3 regions of the Pectobacterium sp. PL64 genome follow, and region 2 is predicted to be linked to each of the others. Evidence: predicted binding sites of a transcription regulator. Region 2 holds the regulator's gene; each other region holds the start of a gene.

Region 1 (7,231 bases), 1.2 Mb from region 2:
TTATCGCTGCAAGCTGGATAATTTTCCTGCCGGCTCCCTACTTGATGTGACCGTCACGCTGCTGATGCGTGACGATAAAATTGGTAGCTTTGAGGGTGAGATCGCGATAGCTGGGGAGACGTATGCCTCTGGCCGGTTGAACACCTATCAGCCTGACGAACATGAGTTAAAAGCACTTTTAGAACAGGGAAAGCTATTATGACAACCGGAAGAACGACGATGACAACCGGGGAAACAAACATGACGCGCTCTGTGTTAGTGACCGGTGCCAGCAAAGGGATTGGTCGAGCCATTGCGCTGCGTCTGGCGGCGGATGGTTTTACCGTGGTGGTGCATTATCACCGTGATGAAAACGGGGCGCAGGAAACGTTACGCCAGATTACGGCGCAAAACGGTTCCGGCCGTATCGTCAGTTTCGATATCGCCGATCGGGAAACGTGTCGCACCGTGATCGAACAGGATATTGAGGCGAACGGTGCCTACTATGGCGTGGTCAGTAATGCGGGTATCACCTGTGACGGCGCTTTTCCCGCCCTCGACGAGCAGGCGTGGGATAGCGTCATTCACACCAATCTCGATAGCTTCTATAACGTGATTCATCCCTGTGTGATGCCGATGATCGGTCTGCGTAAAGGCGGACGCATTATCACGCTGTCTTCGGTTTCCGGGATCATGGGAAATCGGGGGCAGGTTAACTACAGCGCCGCGAAAGCGGGCATTATCGGCGCAACGAAAGCGTTGGCGATCGAACTGGCGAAGCGAACAATTACCGTTAACTGCATTGCTCCCGGTTTGATTGATACCGGCATGATTCAAATGGAGCCGGTAGCCGTTGAAGAAGCCATGAAGATGATTCCCATGAAGCGCATGGGGCAGGCGGAAGAGGTCGCAGGGCTGGCGAGTTATCTTATGTCCGATATCGCGAGTTATGTCACGCGTCAGGTCATTTCTATTAATGGAGGGATGCTGTGATGCGTCGTGTTGTGGTAACGGGGATGGGCGGCGTCACCGCGTTCGGTGAGTCCTGGGAAAGCGTGTCTGACGGGTTGCGTGCGGGTCGTAATGCGATACGTAAGATGCCCGAATGGCAGGTTTATGATGGCCTGAATACGCAGTTGGGCTCGCCGATTGATCACTTCAGTCTGCCAGAACACTACACGCGTAAACGCATCCGCTCGATGGGGCGCGTGTCTCTGATGGCAACCCGAGCAACCGAGCTGGCGTTGGAACAGGCTGGATTGATTGGTCATCCAGTGCTGACTAACGGAGAAACCGGCATTGCTTACGGCTCCTCAACGGGCAGCACAGGGCCGGTGAGCGAATTCGCCACTATGCTGACCGAAAAGCACACCAATAATATTACCGGTACGACCTATGTGCAGATGATGCCGCATACCACGGCGGTGAATGCTGGCCTGTTTTTTGGCCTGCGCGGCCGTGTGATTCCGACGTCCAGCGCCTGTACGTCGGGAAGTCAGGCGATTGGCTACGCCTGGGAAGCGATTCGTCATGGCTATCAGACGGTCATGGTGGCGGGCGGTGCGGAAGAACTGTGCCCGTCAGAAGCAGCCGTGTTTGATACGCTGTTTGCCACCAGCCAACGCAACGATGTGCCGGAAACGACGCCGTCGCCTTTTGACACCAGCCGTGACGGCTTGGTTATCGGCGAAGGGGCGGGGACGTTAGTGCTTGAAGAGCTTGAACATGCCGTCGCGCGTGGTGCGACGATTTATGCCGAACTGGTTGGGTTTTACACCAACTGTGATGCGGCACATATTACGCAACCTCAGCGTGAAACCATGCAGATTTGCATTGAAGGATCGCTGCGCTGCGCGGGTTTACAACCTAGCGATGTGGGGTATATCAGCGCACACGGTACCGCAACCGATCGGGGCGATGTCGCGGAGAGTCAGGCTACCGCTGCCGTGTTCGGTAAATCCACGCCGATTTCGTCGCTGAAAAGCTATTTCGGCCATACGCTGGGTGCCTGTGGTGCGCTTGAAGCATGGATGAGTATTGAAATGATGCGTGAAGGTTGGTTTGCACCGACGCTTAATTTACGGCAACCTGCAGAAGACTGTGGCGAGTTGGATTACATCATGGGTGAGCCACGCCATATTGAGACGGATTATATCCAGTCTAATAACTTCGCCTTTGGCGGCATCAATACGTCGCTGATTTTCCGTCGTTGGCAATAATGGATTGAGAACGTTAACGGGTTCATGATGAATAACAAACAACAATACCTGGATATCGCTGAAGGGAAGGGTGAAAAAGCGCCTTCAACGATGGTGGCCTTTTCCTCACGAGAGATGAGCTACCCGCTGCTGGAAAGCTTGCTAGAGGCGCAGCCATTTTTCACCGATGGCGAAGTAAGCTATACCGAGCAGGGACAGGGCGGATTCTTTTATACCTGTCGTCATCACGATCGCGAGCTGACCTTTTATCTTGAGGTATCGGAGCGCGATCCCGAGAATAGCATCACGCCGATACATTCAACCGACCCGATTTCGCCCGAGCTGCTGGCGCAGGCGAATGCGGCGACGCAGGAAGTGATGGTTGAGTGTATTTTTGGGCCAAATCCTCTGGAAGACTACGTTCATCAGCTTCGTTTATTAAGCGCTGTGGTACCGGATTTTCTCCTGGGGATCGATATTTCCGCTGCTGGTAACGTGTTTACCCGTGAATGGCTGAATTTTCAGCTGGAAGATGATGTCCTGCCGGAAATTGAATCGCTGTATACCATTCATGCCGTGTACGATACCGAGAACGATCCGCCCACGACATTCTGGTTTCACTCACATGGTCTGGCGCGATGCGGCCTGACAGAGGCCGAATTAGTCATTCCCGAGACGCTCAGTTCATATTACGGCATCCCGGATTTATTCAGAAGTTTTGTCAATAATGCCATTCAAAATCAGCAGATTACTTTTAATGAGCCGATTCTGTGCGGGCAAACGGACAGCGGCTATGAATATCTGGTGGCGTTGCCGTTTGAAGAAGGGCTGCGGCATGTGAATCAATCCACGCCGATTGACCAACTGCGGCCTCTGGAAGGCATGCGCTACGATCTGGAAGGGACGCCGGAAGGCGTGTTTCTGGGCGATCGCGCCGATCGGGATGACGTGCATCAGGAGCCTTCCTGTATGCTGTTTCGTACCAACGAAGAAAACCCTGTACTGCAAACGTTCTTCAAAGGGTTTGATGAGCAGAATGCCATCATGTTCTGGCGCACGAATGCGGAAACGGCAGAAATGTCACGTAAGGCACTGCTGCGCTGGCGTTATTTCGTCAACATGTTTAAAAACTACCATGTGAGCGACGAGCCGGCTAAGCCGGGTTTTTTAGCTAAGCTACTAAAAAAAGCACCTAAACCTGTCGAAAGTGAATGGCGCTTTATGGTGAAGTTTGGCATTCCTCATGGCGAAGAGGGAGAAGAGCGTGAACACATGTGGTTTGTGCCCGAAAAAATCGACGACGCGGTCGTCACCGGGACATTAATCAATCATCCGTTCTACGTTGAGGATATGCAGGAAGGCGGTGTGTATTCTATTGATATATCGTGGGTAACCGATTGGGCGATTTATTATCAGGGCGATAGCTATAAGCCTGATACAATTTACAAACTGCTTAGCCATAGCCAGACTCACTGACCTCTTTCCTTCCCCAGTCAGAACGCCTGTTCTGGCTGGTGGCACCTGAATTTCCCTGCATTCTGCGCCATTGTCATAAAACTGTCATATTGCGTACATTTTACTGTCACCAAACTGTCCTATTTTTCCTCCTGCGAACTACACTCTGATTTGATAACTCTGATAGATAACGACGTTACGTCGACACGTTTGAGTATCCCACAGGAGGGATTATGAAACTGATGCGTACCACTCTTGCCAGTGTTGTTGCGGCAACCTTTTCTCTGACGGCATTTTCTGCTTTAGCTGCTGCTAACCTCACCGGTGCCGGTGCGACATTCCCTGCGCCTGTTTATGCCAAATGGGCTGACTCCTATCAAAAAGAAACCGGTAATAAAGTTAACTATCAAGGCATCGGTTCTTCTGGTGGTGTAAAACAGATTATCGCTAAAACAGTCGATTTCGGTGCTTCTGACGCGCCTCTGGCTGACGACAAATTAGCACAGGATGGTTTATTCCAGTTCCCAACCGTTATCGGTGGTGTGGTGCTGGCAGTGAACGTTCCTGGTATCAAATCTGGCGAATTGACGCTGGATGGTAAAACGCTGGGTGATATCTACCTGGGCAACATCAAAAAATGGAACGACCCAGCAATCACTAAACTGAACCCGAATGCCAAACTGCCGGATCAGGACATCGCTGTGGTTCGTCGTGCTGACGGTTCTGGTACCTCTTTCGTGTTCACCAGCTACCTGGCAAAAGTGAACCCAGAGTGGAAAGAGAAGATTGGTGCAGGTTCTACTGTGAACTGGCCAACCGGTCTGGGCGGTAAAGGTAACGATGGTATCGCGGCGTTCGTACAGCGTCTGCCTGGTTCTATCGGCTACGTAGAATACGCGTATGCCAAGCAGAACAACCTGGCTTACACCAAACTGATTTCTGCCGATGGCAAAGCGGTTAGCCCGACTGGCGCAAGCTTCAGCAACGCGGCTAAAGAGATCGACTGGAGCAAGTCTTTCGCTCAGGATCTGACTAACCAGAAAGGCGCTGATGCATGGCCGATCACTTCAACCACGTTCATTCTGGTTCACACCAAGCAGGATAAACCTGAGCAGGGCACTGAAGTGTTGAAATTCTTCGACTGGGCGTTCAAAAAAGGCGGCGAGCAAGCTGAAGCGCTGGATTACGCCACACTGCCAAAAGAAGTGGTTGAGCAAATCCGTGCTGCCTGGAAAACTCAGGTAAAAGACAGCAGCGGTAAAGCACTGTACTAATTATCGTATCGACACGTCGTGTTGATAACCAGAGCGTGATGAGGCTGTCAGGTTCTGGGAAATACGTAGTGGAATAACAAGTCGTATCGAGGCGGAGAGGTGATAGCAACCTCTCTGCCTTCAATAGCTTATCAAATGTAGTTAAAACGAGAAGAGAGACGTATGGCGGAGTACAAGCCAACTATCAAAGCCCCGGGAAAATATGGCGATATCCTCTTCAGCACGCTGGTAAAACTGGCGGCGCTGGTCACGCTACTGCTATTGGGTGGCATCATTGTTTCCCTGATTGTGGCGTCCTGGCCTAGCATCGAGAAGTTCGGTTTTGCCTTCTTGTGGACGAAAGAGTGGGATGCGCCCGCAGAGCAGTTTGGTGCACTGGTTCCGATTTACGGCACCATCGTTACCTCACTGATTGCACTGATTATTGCGATTCCGATTAGCTTCGGGATTGCGCTATTTCTGACAGAACTGGCACCAGCCTGGTTGAAGCGTCCGCTTGGCGTGGCGATTGAATTGCTGGCGGCCATACCGAGTATTGTTTACGGCATGTGGGGGCTGTTCATTTTCGCTCCGCTGTTTGCCAAATACTTCCAACAGCCGGTAGGCAATGTCCTGTCCGGCATTCCTATTGTTGGCTCGCTGTTCTCCGGCCCGGCATTCGGGATCGGTATTCTGGCGGCTGGCGTCATTCTGGCCATCATGATTATCCCGTACATTGCGGCGGTGATGCGTGACGTGTTTGAGCAAACGCCGGTGATGATGAAAGAGTCCGCTTACGGCATTGGCTGTACGACGTGGGAAGTCATCTGGCGCATTGTGCTGCCTTACACCAAAAACGGTGTAATCGGCGGGGTGATGTTGGGACTGGGACGTGCGTTAGGGGAAACCATGGCGGTGACCTTTATCATCGGTAACACCTACCAGCTCGACAGCGCGTCGCTGTATATGCCAGGCAACAGTATTACCTCTGCGCTGGCGAACGAATTCGCTGAAGCGGAATCCGGCCTGCACACGGCGGCACTGATGGAGCTGGGGCTGATTCTGTTTGTGATTACCTTTATTGTTCTGGCATGTTCAAAGCTGATGGTTATGCGTCTGGCTAAAAATGAGGGGGCGCGCTAATGGCTGCATTAGGCATAGAGCAAGACGCTGCTCTGGAGCGTTCGCGGCGTAAAATGCAGGCCTGGCGTCGCCAGAAAAACCGCATTGCGCTGTTCTTATCGATGTCCACGATGGTGTTCGGCCTGTTCTGGCTGGTCTGGATTCTGTTTTCGACCGTGACCCGAGGCGTGGATGGCATGTCTCTGGCGCTGTTTACCGAAATGACGCCGCCGCCTAATACGGCGGGTGGCGGGTTGGCGAATGCCATCGTCGGGAGCGGATTACTGATTCTGTGGGCAACGCTGCTGGGTACGCCGCTGGGGATTATGGCGGGCATCTATCTGGCGGAATACGGTCGTAAATCCTGGATCGCCGAAGTGATTCGTTTCATCAACGACATTTTGCTGTCAGCACCGTCGATTGTGGTGGGTCTGTTTGTTTACACGCTGGTGGTGGCAAAAATGCAGCACTTCTCCGGCTGGGCGGGCGTGATTGCGCTGGCGCTGCTGCAGGTGCCGATTGTGATTCGTACTACCGAGAACATGCTTAAACTGGTACCGGATAGCCTGCGTGAAGCGGCTTATGCGCTGGGTACGCCGAAATGGAAAATGATTTCTGCAATTACGCTGAAGGCCTCGGTATCGGGCATCATCACCGGGGTATTGCTGGCCATTGCGCGTATCGCTGGGGAAACCGCGCCGCTGCTGTTTACGTCGCTGTCGAATCAGTTCTGGAGCACGGATATGATGCATCCGATTGCTAACCTGCCGGTCACCATATTTAAGTTTGCCATGAGTCCGTTTGTGGAGTGGCAACAGCTGGCCTGGGCGGGTGTACTGCTGATTACGCTGTGTGTGCTGCTGCTGAATATTCTGGCGCGCGTTATTTTCTCTGCCAAGAAGCACTAATTCGCTAAGAAAGCGTCGTTTTCTGAGAAACATTAAATAAATTCAAGGTGCTGCTAGTCAGCGCCAGGAAAAAGAGAGAAGTCTTGATGAGTATGGCTACTGAGACATCCAACAAAATCCAGGTACGCGATCTGAATTTCTATTACGGAAAATTCCACGCGTTGAAAAACATTACGCTGGATATTGCCGCGAATCAGGTTACCGCGTTTATCGGCCCGTCCGGCTGTGGTAAATCCACGCTGCTGCGTACGCTGAACAAAATGTATCAGCTTTACCCGGAGCAGCGCGCCGAGGGCGACATCCTGCTGGATGGCAA
Region 2 (7,231 bases):
GTCACAACCTGCAGGCCCGCTTCACGCTGCTTTTCTACCACCCGCAGAATCTCGCGATCTTCAATGCTACGCAGCGCAGCATCATCAATCTCGCCCGCCTGATGCTGAAGACGTGCTTCCTTGATCGCTGCCGGACGCAAGAAACTGCCGACGGTATCAGCACGGAAAGGGGATAAGGTATTCGCCATATGTCGCTCCTGACATGTTGCCAGCACCGCTCTTCAGGAAAGAAGCATGCTGACAGATAGTTTCAATGTGAAATATTTGCCCAGAGGGATAGTTACATTTAACCTTATTTAGCCATCTGGACGTCTAAATTTAAAACTATCCTGTCACGGGGCGAATCACAGGGCAATGGAAGAATTTTCACGTCACATGAAGAAAGTTCATCTAACGTGAAAACATCGCAAACTCGTAGGAGGAAATCGGAAGAATTATTCTGGCAGACCAATCTGCTGACGTGCATGGCGACGCGTTGCTTCCGGCAGTGGCAAATAGCCATCCTGATTCACCAGCGCCTGCCCTGTGTCAGACAGCACTCGCGCTAAGAATGCCGCCGTCAGCGCTTCCAACGGCTGGCTGGGCGCTTTATTCACATAGATATAGAGATAGCGGGTGTAAGGGTATAAACCGCTGCGGATATTTTCAGTCGAGGGGTAGATGTAGTCGGTGCCTTGTGCAGCTAACGGCAGCATTCTCACGCCGCTGGTACGAAAGCCCACGCTGGCATAGCCAATGGCATCGGTTGACGCCGCAACCGCTTGTACGACAGATGCCGAACCGGGCAGTTCATTAACCTGAGGAAGGAAATCGCCACGGCACAGCGCCTTTTGCTTAAAGAACCCATAGGTTCCCGACGCAGAATTTCGCCCATAGCGCAGTAGCGTGCGTTTTTCCCAACTGCCGTGCAGGCCGAGATCGCCCCACTGTTTTATCGGCTGGTGGTTACCGCAGCGCTGCGTAATCGAAAAGATGGCGTCCAGCTGCGACAAGTTCAGCCCAGGCAGCGGGTTATCCTGATTGACCAGCACGACCAGCGCATCCATCGCCACCGGCACCGCCAGCGGCGGGTAACCATAATGCTGGACGAATGCCTCAATCTCGCTGGCCTTCATCGCCCTGCTCATCGGCCCAAGCTGTGCGGCACCCGATGCCAGAGAGGTCGGCGCAGAGGACGACCCAGCGGCCTGAATCTGTAAATTCACGTTCGGGTAATGCTGGCTGAAATCCGCCGCCCAAAAGGCCATCAGGTTAGCCAGCGTATCTGACCCTGCGCTGGAGAGGTTACCTGCCAGCATCTGACGAGGTTGTGCGGAGCACAACGCGCTGAACAGCAGTAAAAAAGCGCCCGCAATGCGAGTGGCGGATGTCATAGATAGCGTTTTCCGTCAGGCTGAAGGTTTCACCGTATTTTCAGCCAGAGAGGCGGGGACAATCAACCGATTCGGCAACGTAAAGACGAAACGCGAACCCAGACCATCCTCACTCATGATCTCCAGACGGGAATCATGATGGCTGAGCGCATGCTTAACAATCGCCAGCCCCAATCCGCTGCCGCCTGTTTGTCGTGAGCGCGCCTTATCCACCCGATAAAAGCGTTCTGTCAGGCGCGGCAAGTGCTCGGCCGCAATGCCCGGCCCGTTGTCGCTGACCTGAAATTGCGCGCCCTGCGGGATCTTCTGCCAGCAGACTTCGATACGCGTTCCCGCTGGCGTATGGTTGACTGCGTTATACACCAGATTGGATACCGCACTGCGCAGCTGTTCTTCATTACCAAACACGCGGAGGCTTTCGTTCACACGAAAGACGATCTCATGACGCCCCTGACTCAGCGTCTGCGCTTCACGCTGCAATACGCGCAGCATCAACGGAATATCGACCTTTTCATTCAGATCGATTGCCGTCGCCGCCTCAATACGGGACAGGGTCAGCAGCTGTTTGACCAGCCCGTCCATACGTCGGGTCTGTTCCTGCATGGTATTCAGCGCTTTTCCGCGTAGCGCCGCATCCAGCGTTTCTTCCTGCATCATTTCCAGATAGCCCTGCAACACCGTCAGCGGCGTACGCAGTTCATGGCTCACGTTGGCAAAAAAGTTACGTCTGGCACCTTCAAGCTGGTGCATTTGCGTAATATCACGCGCCACCATCAATAACTGGCCTTCGGAATAGGGCATCACGCGGAATTCAACATGGTGGGAATTATTCAACTGCAGCGTGAGAGGACGGCTAAAATCCTGTCCTTTCATGTAATTCGTGAATTCGGGATAGCGCAATAAGTTGAGGATATTCTGACCGTTATCTTCCGGCCAGCGGAAATTCAACAGGTGCTGCGCCAGATGGTTACACCAGAAGATGGTGCCATCTTCGGTGGTGATCACCACCGCATCGGGCAAAGACTCAGCACCGCTGCGAAACCGCTTGATCAGAAGCGCCAGCTCACGGCGTCGGCGTCGGTTACGCAACTGCATCTGATAGAGCCCGTAAAACAGCGGCTCCCAGCTCCAGCGGCCGGGCGGTGGCGTCATGCTGCGGTCAACCCACAGCCAATAAGAGAGTTTTAGCTGGTTATAAAAATTCCAGCACAGCAAGCCTAATACGGCGACCAGCAGAAACCAGGGCAGATAGCCAAAAATCAGCCCCAGCAGTAAAGCGGGTAAACAAAAAAAAGCTAGCTCCAATGCCAGCCTTTTCCAGGATAAACGTTCTAGCACGTTAATGTGTCTCCGGTTACGATCACCTCAGTAACGCGTTGAAAAACGGTAGCCCGTTCCCCGAACGGTTTGCACCATTTTGTCATGTCCGCTGGTTTCCAGCGCTTTACGCAGGCGACGAATATGGACGTCGACAGTACGATCCTCAACATAAACGTTAGTGCCCCAAACGTGATTCAGCAACTGTTCCCGGCTATAAACACGTTCAGGATGCGTCATAAAGAAATGCAGCAGTTTAAATTCCGTCGGTCCCATGTCCAACGCGTGCTCTTCGGTCGTCACGCGATGTGAGGAAGGATCGAGGCTCAGGCCACGCATTTCAATCACTTCTTCCACTGCCATCGGTGAAATGCGGCGCATGACGGCTTTGATACGCGCCACCAATTCTTTGGGTGAAAACGGTTTGGTAATGTAATCATCCGCTCCCACTTCAAGCCCGCGCACGCGGTCTTCTTCTTCGCCACGCGCGGTCAACATCATCACCGGGATATCACGCGTCAGCGCTTCGCGCTTCATATGTTTGATGAATTGCAGGCCCGACCCGCCTGGCAGCATCCAGTCCAATAACACCAGTTCCGGGAATGGCTCCGACAGTTGCGTTACCGCGCTGTCATAGTCTTCAGCTTCAACAGGTTGATAACCATTTTGTTCCAGTACAAAGCAGACCATTTCACGAATTGGTGCTTCATCTTCCACGACTAATATGCGTTTTGCCATTGTTAATCCTGTCGTTAATCATCGTCGCTGTTAGCAGGCGGAGGCATTATGCGTCAGTTTTATGACAGATTTATGAAAAACGCACGGACCTCTCTGCGCGATTGTTACAGCGCGTACATCCGATTTTTCGAGCCGCTTTCCAAACGTCTGATTCCACCGCGACAGCCGCCATCCCTGCTATATATAATCATGGCATTACGATGACAAAGCACCATGGCGACGACACACCCTTTCACATAATAAATAATGACAACGTCATCCACCGCCACGCGGCATGAATATCGAGAGAACACGATGCGCATTATCCACACCGCCGATTGGCATTTAGGGCAATATTTTTATACCAAAAGTCGCGCTGCTGAGCATCAGGCTTTTCTAAACTGGCTTATCGTTCAGGTGGAACAACATCAGGTCGATGCCATTATCGTTGCTGGCGATATTTTTGATAACGGTTCGCCCCCCAGCTATGCGCGGGAAATGTATTATAGCTTCGTGGTCGCGCTACAGCGCACAGGCTGCCAGCTCATCGTTCTCGGCGGTAACCACGATTCTGTCGCGATGCTAAACGAATCCCGCGAGCTGCTGGCCTGCCTGAACACGCGGGTGATTGCCTGCGCCAGCGACGATCCAGCCCAGCAGGTGCTCCTGCTGGAAAACCGTCATGCGGCAACCCGGTGCCCTGCTCTGCGCGATTCCTTTTTTACGTCCACGTGATGTGTTGACCAGCAAAGCCGGGCAATCCGGGGATGAAAAACAGCTGGCGCTACAGGAAGCGATTACCGCGCACTACCAGCAGTGTTACCAACTGGCTTGTCAAAAACGCGACGAACTTGGCCTGCCGCTGCCGATTATTGCAACCGGGCACCTGACGACGATTGGCGCAACCGCCTCAGAATCCGTACGCGACATCTATATTGGTACGCTCGATGCCTTCCCTGCTCAGGCTTTTCCTCCTGCGGATTATATCGCGCTCGGCCATATTCACCGCCCGCAGCGCGTGACCCAAAGCGAGCATATTCGCTACAGCGGTTCGCCCATCCCGTTGAGTTTTGATGAGCTAAACAGTGAGAAATCCGTCTGTCTGGTGAGCTTTGCATCTGATGCATCACCGCAAACACCTCCGCAGATAGACATCCTGCCGATTCCCATGACTCAGCCGATGCAGCTGATTAAAGGCAGCCTGAGCGATATTGAAAAACAGCTGGCCGCCTTCCAGAGCTATCAGGGCGACAAGCCCGTGTGGTTGGATATCGAGCTCAACACGCAGGATTATCTGAGCGACATGCAAAAACGCATTCAGGCGATGACCGAGAACCTGCCCGTGGAGGTGCTGCTGCTGCGCCGCACGCGTGAACAGCGCCTGCAGGCGATAACCCGACAGGACAAGGAAACGCTGAACGAATTGAGCGTACATGACGTTTTTGAACGCCGTCTGGTCACGGAGACAGACATGGAAGACAGCCGCCAGCAGCGTGTTCGCTCGCTGTTTAATCAGGTTATTGATGAACTGGAAAATAGCGAGACGGCCAAATGAAGATTCTCAGCCTGCGCTTAAAGAACCTTAATGCGCTGAAAGGCGAATGGAAGATCGATTTCACGCAGGAGCCGTTTTCCAGCAACGGCTTATTTGCCATTACCGGCCCGACCGGCGCGGGAAAAACCACGCTGCTGGATGCGATCTGTCTGGCGCTGTATCACGAAACGCCACGGCTTGGCCTACTTTCCGCCAGCCAGAATGATCTGATGACGCGTAATACCGCAGAGTGCCTTGCCGAGGTCGAGTTCGAGGTTAAAGGCGTCGGATATCGCGCCTTCTGGAGCCAGCGTCGGGCAAGAAATACCCCGGACGGCAACTTACAGTCTCCCAAGGCCGAACTCGCGCTCATTGAAGACGGCAAAATTCTGTGTGAAAAGCTCAATGATAAGAAAGAGATGATCACGCAGCTCACCGGACTGGATTTCGGCCGCTTCACGCGTTCCATGATGCTGTCGCAGGGGCAGTTTGCCGCCTTCCTCAACGCCAAAGCAGACGACCGAGCAGAACTGCTGGAGGAGCTGACTGGCACGGACATTTACGGTCTGATTTCCGAACGCGTCTATGACAAGCACAAACAGGCAAACGTCGCGCTGAACACGCTACAGGCGCGCGCATCAGGCATTCAATCTTTTAACCGATGAGCAACGCCAGCAGGTGGAAGAACAGCTTGCCGAGTTGCTCCAGCAAGAGCAACGGGGCAACGTTGAACGTGAGCAAGCGCTGACTACGCTGCGCTGGTTTGAGCAACTGACGCAGCAGCACGCGCAGAAAACCAATACGCAGGCGCAGCATGAAAGTGCCGAATCCGCCATTCAGCAGGCTAAGCCGCAGCTCGACAGGTTAACTCACAGCGAACCGGCAGAAAAACTGAGGCCGCTACATCAGGAACGAGAGCGCTATCGACAGGAATCTCTCACGCTGGCACAGCGTATTGAACAGTTGACCGGGAAGCAGGCCGCCGAGCAGGTGACGTTAACCGCGCTACGCCAGCAGGAAGAAAAAGCAGAGCTGGATGTTAGTGAGCACAAACGGGTACGGCAGCAGCAAGAGCAGGTGATCAACGAACAGGTTGTGCCACTTGACCATCGCATTGCCACGCTGGTGCAGCAAAAAACGCAGCAGCAAGACGAACTGGCAAAAACGCAGGCTCGTCTGCACGCTGATGAAAGCAAACAAACCCAGACGGCGGCGGAACAGCAGCAGGCTACACTGCAGCTTGAACAGATCCAGTCTTACCGCCAGCAACACGCGCATCATCAGCAGTGGGGAGAACAACTTCCTCTGTGGCGCACCCAGTTCCGGCAATTGCGCCAGCTTCAGGACGAGCAAGAGAAGCTGAAGCAAAAACAGACGCAGCACACCGCACAGTCGGCAGTGCTACAGCAAGAGACGGTGACGCTGGCGGCAGAGCAGCGTGAACAACAAGCGGTCGTTGATGCCGCCCGTCAGCAGTTCATGCAACACGATGAGACACAGCAAAAACAGGAAGCGCACCAGTCGCTTTCCACCCTGCAACAGCAGTTTAATCAACGCATTGACCAGCGCGCTGAACGCCAACGGCTCGCGACAATCAGCGACCAGTTCCAGCGTCTGCATGTCCGCAAGCAGCAGTACCTCGCCAAACAGGATGAGGTACAAGGGCATATCAGCCAGTTAGAAATTCTGAAGAAACAGCAGCAATCTGAGTATGAGCAGCGAAGCCAGCATCTGGTCGATCTGGAAACGCTGCTCCGTCAGGAAGAGCGTATCGTTAAGCTGGAAGCCGAACGCCAGCGGCTACAGGCTGGAGACGCATGCCCGCTATGTGGTTCAACCGAGCATCCCGCTATCGAACGCTATCAGGCGCTGCAACCGTCTGAAACCCAAAGCCGCCTGACTGCGCTACAGCAGGACGTGAACCAGTTAACGACAGCGCTGGCGAATACGACTGCACAGTTGGCCTCGCTAGAGCAACAGCGCGAACAGCTGCAACAGGAAATCGCTCAGCTCGAGAGCGAACATCACGCCCTACTGCAACAGTGGCAAGATGTCAGTGAGCGCTTACAAGTTAACTACACGCTGGAACAACCGGATGAGATCGCAGCCTGGCTGGCGCAAAATGAAGCCGAAGAACAGGCTATTCGACAGCATATTACCGCACGCGAGCAATTGCAAAAACAGTGGCAGGAAAGTAAGGATTTACTGACTGCCACAGAGGCATTGCAGCGGGAACTCGACCAGAAAATCGCGCTGAATACCCAGCAGCAAGCCTCGCTAAGCGTTACGC
Region 3 (7,231 bases), 1.3 Mb from region 2:
TTTGCTGAAAGAGATTCGGCGACAATAAAGTTTGTAACCTGAATAAGCGGGGATTGGGGGGCTGTTCACTCGAGCTGAATGGTGCCCTGTGCATTACACAGGGCATCTTTCGGTCATCAGCTTCCGTTACGGGACGTGACGACTTCTTTAAATACTGGCAGCGCGGCAAACACTTTTGGCCAACCAGCAATAAAGGCCAACTGAGTAAGCGTTTCGGAAGCCTGCTCTTTGGTGAGCCCGCTATCCATTGCCCGGTTCAGGTGGTAAGGCAGTTGGGCTGACTGGCCCTCAGTGATGAGTGAGCTGACCGTAATCAGGCTACGATCTCGTGGAGCCAGCCCCGGCCGCAGCCACAGATCGCGGAAAAGGGCCTCAGTGGTGTACTTCTCCACGCCAGGTGCCAGATTGCCCAGGCTTTCTGATGCGAGCTTGACGCGTCGGGTTTCGGCAGCCTCATCAATGTGAAGCAGTGTGACGTCAGCCCCTGGAAGCTGCTCCGAGCGGATCCCCCGGCTGGCAAACACGCTGCTTGTGACCACCGCCGCTGAGGAGGCGTTAGGCCCAGCCAGCATAAAACGCCAGATGCGTAAGCAGCTCTGAAATTTCGGACGGCTTCACGCCATTATCCAGCGCCACATTCAGGTAATGAGGCAGAAGGGTGGTATTATCGCGGGTAACAAGTGCAGCGAGAGTGACCAGACTACGGTCGCGGGCTGAGAGCTGCTGTCGCTGCCAAAGTTCGCCGTCGGTCAGCTTTTGCGTATAGGCGGTCATGGCTGGCGCCGCGGTGCGAATAGCAGAATTAACGTCTGGTTGAGCAGGGAAAGTATGCTGCCCTTGTGTCGCGCAACCAGACAGGAAAAACGCGGCGGCGATCAGTGAAAGGGAGGCTTTTTTCATCACGTTATCCTTAATGTCCGTACTGCTCGTCGGAAACCTTCTCCATCCACTGAACGTTTTTCCCTTCAGCGTCGCTTTCCTGAATCGCAAGGTGCACCATTCCGGTTGTTGCGGTCGCGCCGTGCCAGTGCTTAACGCCCGGTGGGCAGAAAACCACGTCACCTGCGTTGATTACTTTTTTCTCCCCGCCCCACTGTTGAACCCAGCCGGTTCCAGAAGTGACCACCAGCGTCTGGCCTAGAGGATGGGTATGCCAGGCTGCGCGTGCGCCGGGCTCAAAGGATACGTAAGCGCCTGTCGTGCGCTGAGGTGATTGCGCTTTGATAAACAGAGGGTCAATCCAGGCTCTGCCGGTGAAATTTGCTTCTGGGGCGCGGATAAACTCCCGGCTTCCACTTTCAGAAATCGTCATCTGGGCGTCTGCCGCCAGCGCCGTTGGTACAGCAAAGGCTGAGAACAGAAATGCACCGGCTATCGAAGAGGTTTTAACATTCATCACTAACTCCGTTAGAGGGAAAAGAAATAATGGGGCGGATGTTTATGAAATTAAGTTTTGTACTACCCCAGTGATATTTAGCAGAGTTGGTATGAAAGATAATTAATGAAAATCGATAGCCTTTATGAGATTATCTCATCAATCAGGCTGATCTGTGCGAACGTTTTGGTGAGGATTGGCTTAAGTTATGACTGCATACCCTATGGGGAAGTCTGCTCGCGCAGGGCGGTAATATCTTTCTTGGCTGGAGCGCCGAACAAACGGCGGTATTCGCGGCTGAATTGAGAAGGGCTTTCATAACCCACTTTGGAAGAATGATCATCGCTGAGGCTCGCAAGGTACATTGAACCGTTTTACCCTGCTCGCCTTACATCAATTCTATATCTATCAGCCTTCTACAAAAGGTAGCGCCTGCGCACATGCCCATGCTGAACTCCACGCCCATTGGAAGTTATAGCCGCCGAGCCAGCCGGTCACATCGACCACTTCGCCGATGAAATACAACCCCGGCACCGCGCTGGCTTCCATGGTTTTTGAGGACAGCGCGCGGGTGTCAACGCCGCCGATGGTCACTTCGGCCGTGCGATAACCTTCCGTACCGTTTGGCTGCACGCGCCACTGTTGCAGACTCTGTTCAATCTGCGTTTGCTGTGCGCTGTTGAGCTGTTTCAACGTGACGTCCGGCAGTTGCCCTAACTCCTGTAGGCATTCAACCAGGCGTTTAGGTAGCCACTGTGCCAGCGTGTTTTTTAGGCTTTGGTTCGGGTGAGCGGCGCGCTCGTCATTAATAAGCTGGGTGAGATCGCGATCGGGCAGTAGATTGATGGTGACGAATTCACCCGCCTGCCAGTAGCTGGAGATCTGCAAAATAGCGGGGCCAGAGAGCCCACGGTGCGTAAACAGGATGTTTTCACGGAACGTCACGCCGTTTTCTGCGGTGACGACGGTCGGCACGGAGACGCCGGAGAGCGTTTGCAACTGTTCGAGCAGCGGCTTGTGCAGCGTAAAGGGCACCAGTGCTGCGCGAGTTGGGAGCACGTTGATACCGAACTGGGCGGCGAGCTGGTAACCGAACGGCGTCGCGCCCAGACCGGGCATCGACAGGCCGCCGCAGGCAACGACCAACGATGCGCTCTGGAATGATGTGCCGTTGTTTAGCTGGATGGTGAACCGATCGTCTGATTTCTCCACCGAGGTCACTTCACTGCGCAGGCGGAGGGTGACATTCGCTCGCTCACATTCTGTTACCAGCATGTCCACGATTTGCTGTGCGGAATCATCGCAGAATAGCTGACCGAGTGTTTTCTCGTGGTAAGCGATGCGGTGGCTGTTGACCAGGCTGATGAAATCCCATTGGGTATAACGCGCCAGTGCTGATTTACAAAAGTGAGGATTGTGAGACAGATAGGCCGCCGGCTCCGCATACATATTGGTAAAGTTGCAGCGCCCGCCCCCGGACATCAATATTTTCCGGCCAGCCTTCTTGCCGTTATCGAGCAGTAGAACACGCAGTCCGCGTTGTCCTGCCTGTGCCGCACAAAACATGCCTGCTGCACCGGCACCGATGATGACAGCGTCAAACTGTTCCACAATGCATTTCTCCGATGAGTGATTTTATCTTCTTGGATTGCCATAGGCTGATAAGCCGTAGGGCGGCAAATTGTAGTGTTGGTTTTTGTTCGATACCAGCGTAACAATTTGCATATTTTAGTAAAAATATATAATTATTTGATTTTTATTGATTAAGTGGTTTTTCCATCGATCGCCGTCACATATTAAGTCAAAAAAATGTCATATTTCGCTTTTCCCGACCCCTGCTTGTCGCCGATAATGCGCCGCGTTCATGACCACTAAATGGCCTAACGTTTATGCTACATTTATTTGCCGGTTTGGATTACTACACTGGCCTGATGTTGATATTGGCTTTGTTGTTTGTACTGATGTATGAAGCCATCAACGGTTTTCACGATACTGCGAATGCCGTTGCCACTGTTATTTATACCCGTGCCATGCGTGCCGAGTTTGCTGTTGTTATGGCGGGTGTCTTTAATTTCTTCGGTGTACTGCTGGGCGGCCTGAGCGTGGCCTATGCAATTGTTCACCTTCTCCCCACGGATTTATTGCTGAACGTGAGTTCGGCGCACGGCCTGGCCATGGTCTTTTCCATGCTGCTGGCTGCCATTATCTGGAACCTCGGTACCTGGTACTTCGGTATTCCTGCCTCCAGTTCTCACACGCTGATCGGCTCCATTATCGGTATTGGTTTAACCAACGCACTGTTGACGGATACCTCTGTCGTGGATGCGTTGAACGTGCCGAAAATGATCAGCATTTTCCTGTCGTTGCTGCTCTCGCCGATTGTGGGGATGGTAGTTGCAGGTCTGCTGGTGCTGGTGCTGCGTCGGTTCTGGAACAACAGCAAAAAACGCAAGCGCGTGCATCTGACGCCTGTCGATCGCGAAAAGCAGGACGGTAAACGTAAGCCGCCGTTTTGGACGCGTACCGCGCTGATTTTATCGGCGATTGGTGTGAGCTTCTCTCATGGTGCAAACGACGGTCAGAAAGGTATCGGCTTGATTATGCTGGTGCTGATTGGCGTCGCGCCAGCCGGGTTTATTGTCAACATGAACGCGTCTGGCTATGACATCAGCCGTACCCGTGATGCCGTTGTCAATTTGCAGGAATACTACAAGCAGCACGGCGACGCGCTGACGCATGTGATCGACCTGTCTCCGCCAGTCATTCCTACGCCAGAAAGCACGATTCCTGGCAACGGTCAGAAAGAGTTTCACTGTGACAGTTCACGCGTGATGATTGCGATTGACCGTACACAGGGCCTGCTGAATAACCTGAAAAGTTACGACCAGCTGAATCCTGACGATCGTAGCAGAGTACGTCGTTTGCTGATGTGTATCTCTGACACGATGGATCGGGTGATCAAGCTGCCAGAAACGTCGGGCGAAGATAAGCGCTACCTGAGCAACCTGCGTAAAGACATGCTACAGACGGTTGAGTACGCGCCTCTTTGGATTATCGTCGCTGTCGCATTGGCGCTGTCTCTGGGCACCATGGTGGGCTGGAAACGCGTTGCAGTGACCATCGGTGAGAAGATTGGTAAGAAAGGCATGACCTACGCACAGGGCGTTTCGGCGCAGGTGACGGCGGCCTTGTCGATTGGCGTTGCCAGCTATACCGGTATGCCAGTTTCCACCACGCACGTATTGTCTTCGGCGGTTGCCGGGACGATGATTGCGGACGGTGGTGGTGTACAGGGCAAAACGATAAGAAGTATTCTGCTTGCCTGGGTGCTGACGCTGCCTGTCTCAATGCTGATGTCCGGTACGCTGTACTGGCTGGCGTTGAAGCTGATCTAACGGCGTTAATTCATCACGCATAAAAAAACGTAGGGAACGTTTTTCAACGTCGCTTGCGACGGCCCGAAGGGTAACGGACAAGGATGTCCGTCATAAAAAAAGGCGATTCTGTGGGGAATCGCCTTTTTACTTTTTATCGACGTTCATGGTTGTCATACCAATGATGGTGTTAATAGCAATAGTTATGCTAATGCCAAAGAATTGTGTCAGTACCCGCGTTTAATACCATATTGTCATCGCAAACAGACTGATGACGATAAGGCCACACAGGGCGGTCGTAAGCAGAAACTGTCCCCGCACTCGCTCGCAACGGCGAATAAACTCAGGGTCGTGATGATCAAGATAGCGTTGCGCGTAGATATAGCGTACCAGCCGGATTTGTTTACTTGGCTGGCCGTGCGATGTAAAGAAGCCACCCCCGTCAACGTATTGGTAAAGCAGCGGGTCACAGTCACGCAAAATCAGCAGTAACACGCGTAATGAAGAGTAGTACCTCGCCATATTGATGATGCAGACGATACATAAAGCCCAGAAAAGCGCAAATGTACTAATCATGCTTCCCTCCCGGTCGTTCTATTCGTCAGATTCGATGGCCATACCTTCCCGTTGTCCACCTGTCACCGATGACAAGCGTTACTATTTATCCGCGACGCTTATCTACGACGTTTGTCTGTGACATTTTTCTACGAATAGTTATGCCACGCGCTTGCGCACGATTTTATTGTCATTTTGGATAGCCAACGGCATCACGGCTAGCCCCATTCTCGTTTTCCATCCCAGGGTGCAGCGGACAGGCTCACCGCCCCCTACTTGTAGTGTAGAAGAAGAATGTTCGTTTGTGCCAGAGAGGCAGGCGCAATCGGCATGAAGGACGATTTTCGACGAGATAATGCCCTTTCTGAAAGGAGAAGCTGCGCGATTTAACTGTGAAAAGGAGCGGTTTCTACTACACTTATCAATAGAATTAACAGGTTTGAAAACGGGTTGTGATCGACTGAACAGTCCGATAGCGCGGACGAGTGCTATCGTATAACTCTCTGTTAAGTATTAGAGCGGCAGGAGAAATATCTGCTAACCCTTAATTAGTCTTTACGGAAGGAGTCTTATTATGGCTTACAAACACATCCTTATTGCTGTTGACCTTTCTCCAGAAAGCAAAGTGTTAGTGGAAAAAGCGGTTTCAATGGCAAGGCCGTACAATGCGAAAGTGTCGTTAATCCACGTCGATGTGAACTACTCCGATCTCTACACCGGGCTGATTGACGTCAATCTGGGTGACATGCAACAGCGTATCTCCGAAGAAACCCAGAACGCGTTGGCTGAGCTGTCCCAGAACGCGGGCTACCCTATCAGCGAGACGCTGAGCGGCAGCGGCGATTTAGGGCAGGTGCTGGTTGATGCGATTAAGAAATATGATGTCGATCTCGTGCTGTGCGGTCACCATCAGGACTTCTGGAGCAAACTGATGTCTTCTGCTCGTCAGCTGATTAATACCGTACATGTCGACATGCTCATCGTGCCGCTGCGTGATGATGAAGACGAATAAAAATTAGCTTTTTTTGCATTTTTTTTCAGTGATGAAAGGCACGGCTTCTTAGCTGTGCCTTTTGTTATATAACAAAAACTTATAGCAAATTTCTCTTCTCAAATCGCCAAAAAACCCTTCCTATCCCATTGGATTATAACGTTTATCTGAAAAGAAAACGCTTGCTTAAATATCCATCGCCAGTGTTATAGTCCAGAGGACACAACATCATTTTCACCGATCCCACAAGCTTCTGCGTGTCTAAAAATAAAGAAGCAGACGGGAACTTATTCGTTCAATCAGGAGCTGTTCATGGCACAAATCGTATCTCTGGCAAGTTTTCTTGATTCTGTTCAACAACGCGATCCGCATCAGCCTGAGTTTCTACAGGCCGTTAATGAAGTCCTTTCCACTCTGTGGCCTTTTCTGGAACAGAACCCTCACTATGCGGATTACAGCCTGCTGGAACGATTGGTAGAACCAGAACGCGTGATTCAGTTCCGCGTCGCATGGACGGACGACAAAGGTCAGGTACAGGTAAACCGCGCCTGGCGTGTCCAGTTCAGCTCTGCGATCGGCCCATACAAAGGCGGCATGCGTTTCCACCCGTCCGTTAACCTGTCGATTCTGAAATTCCTCGGCTTCGAGCAGACCTTCAAAAATGCGCTGACGACGCTGCCAATGGGCGGCGGCAAAGGCGGCTCGGACTTTAACCCGAAAGGGAAAAGCCAGGGCGAAGTCATGCGCTTCTGTCAGGCACTGATGACGGAGCTGTATCGTCATCTGGGTGCGGACACAGACGTTCCGGCGGGCGACATCGGCGTGGGCGGCCGTGAAGTCGGTTTCATGACCGGCATGATGAAGAAACTGACCAACAACACCGCGTGCGTCTTCACCGGTAAAGGATTGTCGTTCGGCGGCAGTCTGATCCGTCCT

The links. The regulator PhoB, encoded in region 2, activates phosphate uptake and scavenging genes when phosphate is short. The targets are predictions, from matches to a motif close to CTGTCATAAAACTGNCNNAT.
Region 1: pstS (phosphate ABC transporter substrate-binding protein PstS) is a predicted target of PhoB. The motif match lies at 3,724-3,743, and genes of this name have one in related genera.
Region 3: pitA (inorganic phosphate transporter PitA) is a predicted target of PhoB. The motif match lies at 3,174-3,193, and genes of this name have one in related genera.

Annotation. Positions count from the first base shown of each region.
Region 1 is NZ_CP092070.1:4,496,251-4,503,481, forward strand. It holds gene HP572_RS20225 (hotdog family protein) at 1-202, shown strand, start outside; gene HP572_RS20230 (3-ketoacyl-ACP reductase FabG2) at 241-972, shown strand; gene HP572_RS20235 (beta-ketoacyl-ACP synthase) at 972-2,198, shown strand; gene HP572_RS20240 (DUF4026 domain-containing protein) at 2,226-3,653, shown strand; gene pstS (phosphate ABC transporter substrate-binding protein PstS) at 3,866-4,906, shown strand; gene pstC (phosphate ABC transporter permease PstC) at 5,069-6,028, shown strand; gene pstA (phosphate ABC transporter permease PstA) at 6,028-6,915, shown strand; gene pstB (phosphate ABC transporter ATP-binding protein PstB) at 7,002-7,231, shown strand, end outside.
Region 2 is NZ_CP092070.1:642,250-649,480, reverse strand. It holds gene HP572_RS02795 (cobalamin-independent methionine synthase II family protein) at 1-188, opposite strand, end outside; gene HP572_RS02790 (PstS family phosphate ABC transporter substrate-binding protein) at 435-1,373, opposite strand; gene phoR (phosphate regulon sensor histidine kinase PhoR) at 1,389-2,711, opposite strand; gene phoB (phosphate response regulator transcription factor PhoB) at 2,739-3,428, opposite strand; partial or broken gene sbcD (exonuclease subunit SbcD) at 3,723-4,962, shown strand; partial or broken gene HP572_RS02770 (SbcC/MukB-like Walker B domain-containing protein) at 4,959-7,231, shown strand, end outside.
Region 3 is NZ_CP092070.1:4,401,443-4,408,673, reverse strand. It holds gene HP572_RS19830 (carboxymuconolactone decarboxylase family protein) at 117-572, opposite strand; gene HP572_RS19825 (carboxymuconolactone decarboxylase family protein) at 556-900, opposite strand; gene HP572_RS19820 (cupin domain-containing protein) at 911-1,396, opposite strand; partial or broken gene HP572_RS19815 (AraC family transcriptional regulator) at 1,597-1,704, opposite strand; gene HP572_RS19810 (NAD(P)/FAD-dependent oxidoreductase) at 1,784-2,986, opposite strand; gene pitA (inorganic phosphate transporter PitA) at 3,265-4,770, shown strand; gene uspB (universal stress protein UspB) at 4,990-5,325, opposite strand; gene uspA (universal stress protein UspA) at 5,879-6,316, shown strand; gene gdhA (NADP-specific glutamate dehydrogenase) at 6,608-7,231, shown strand, end outside.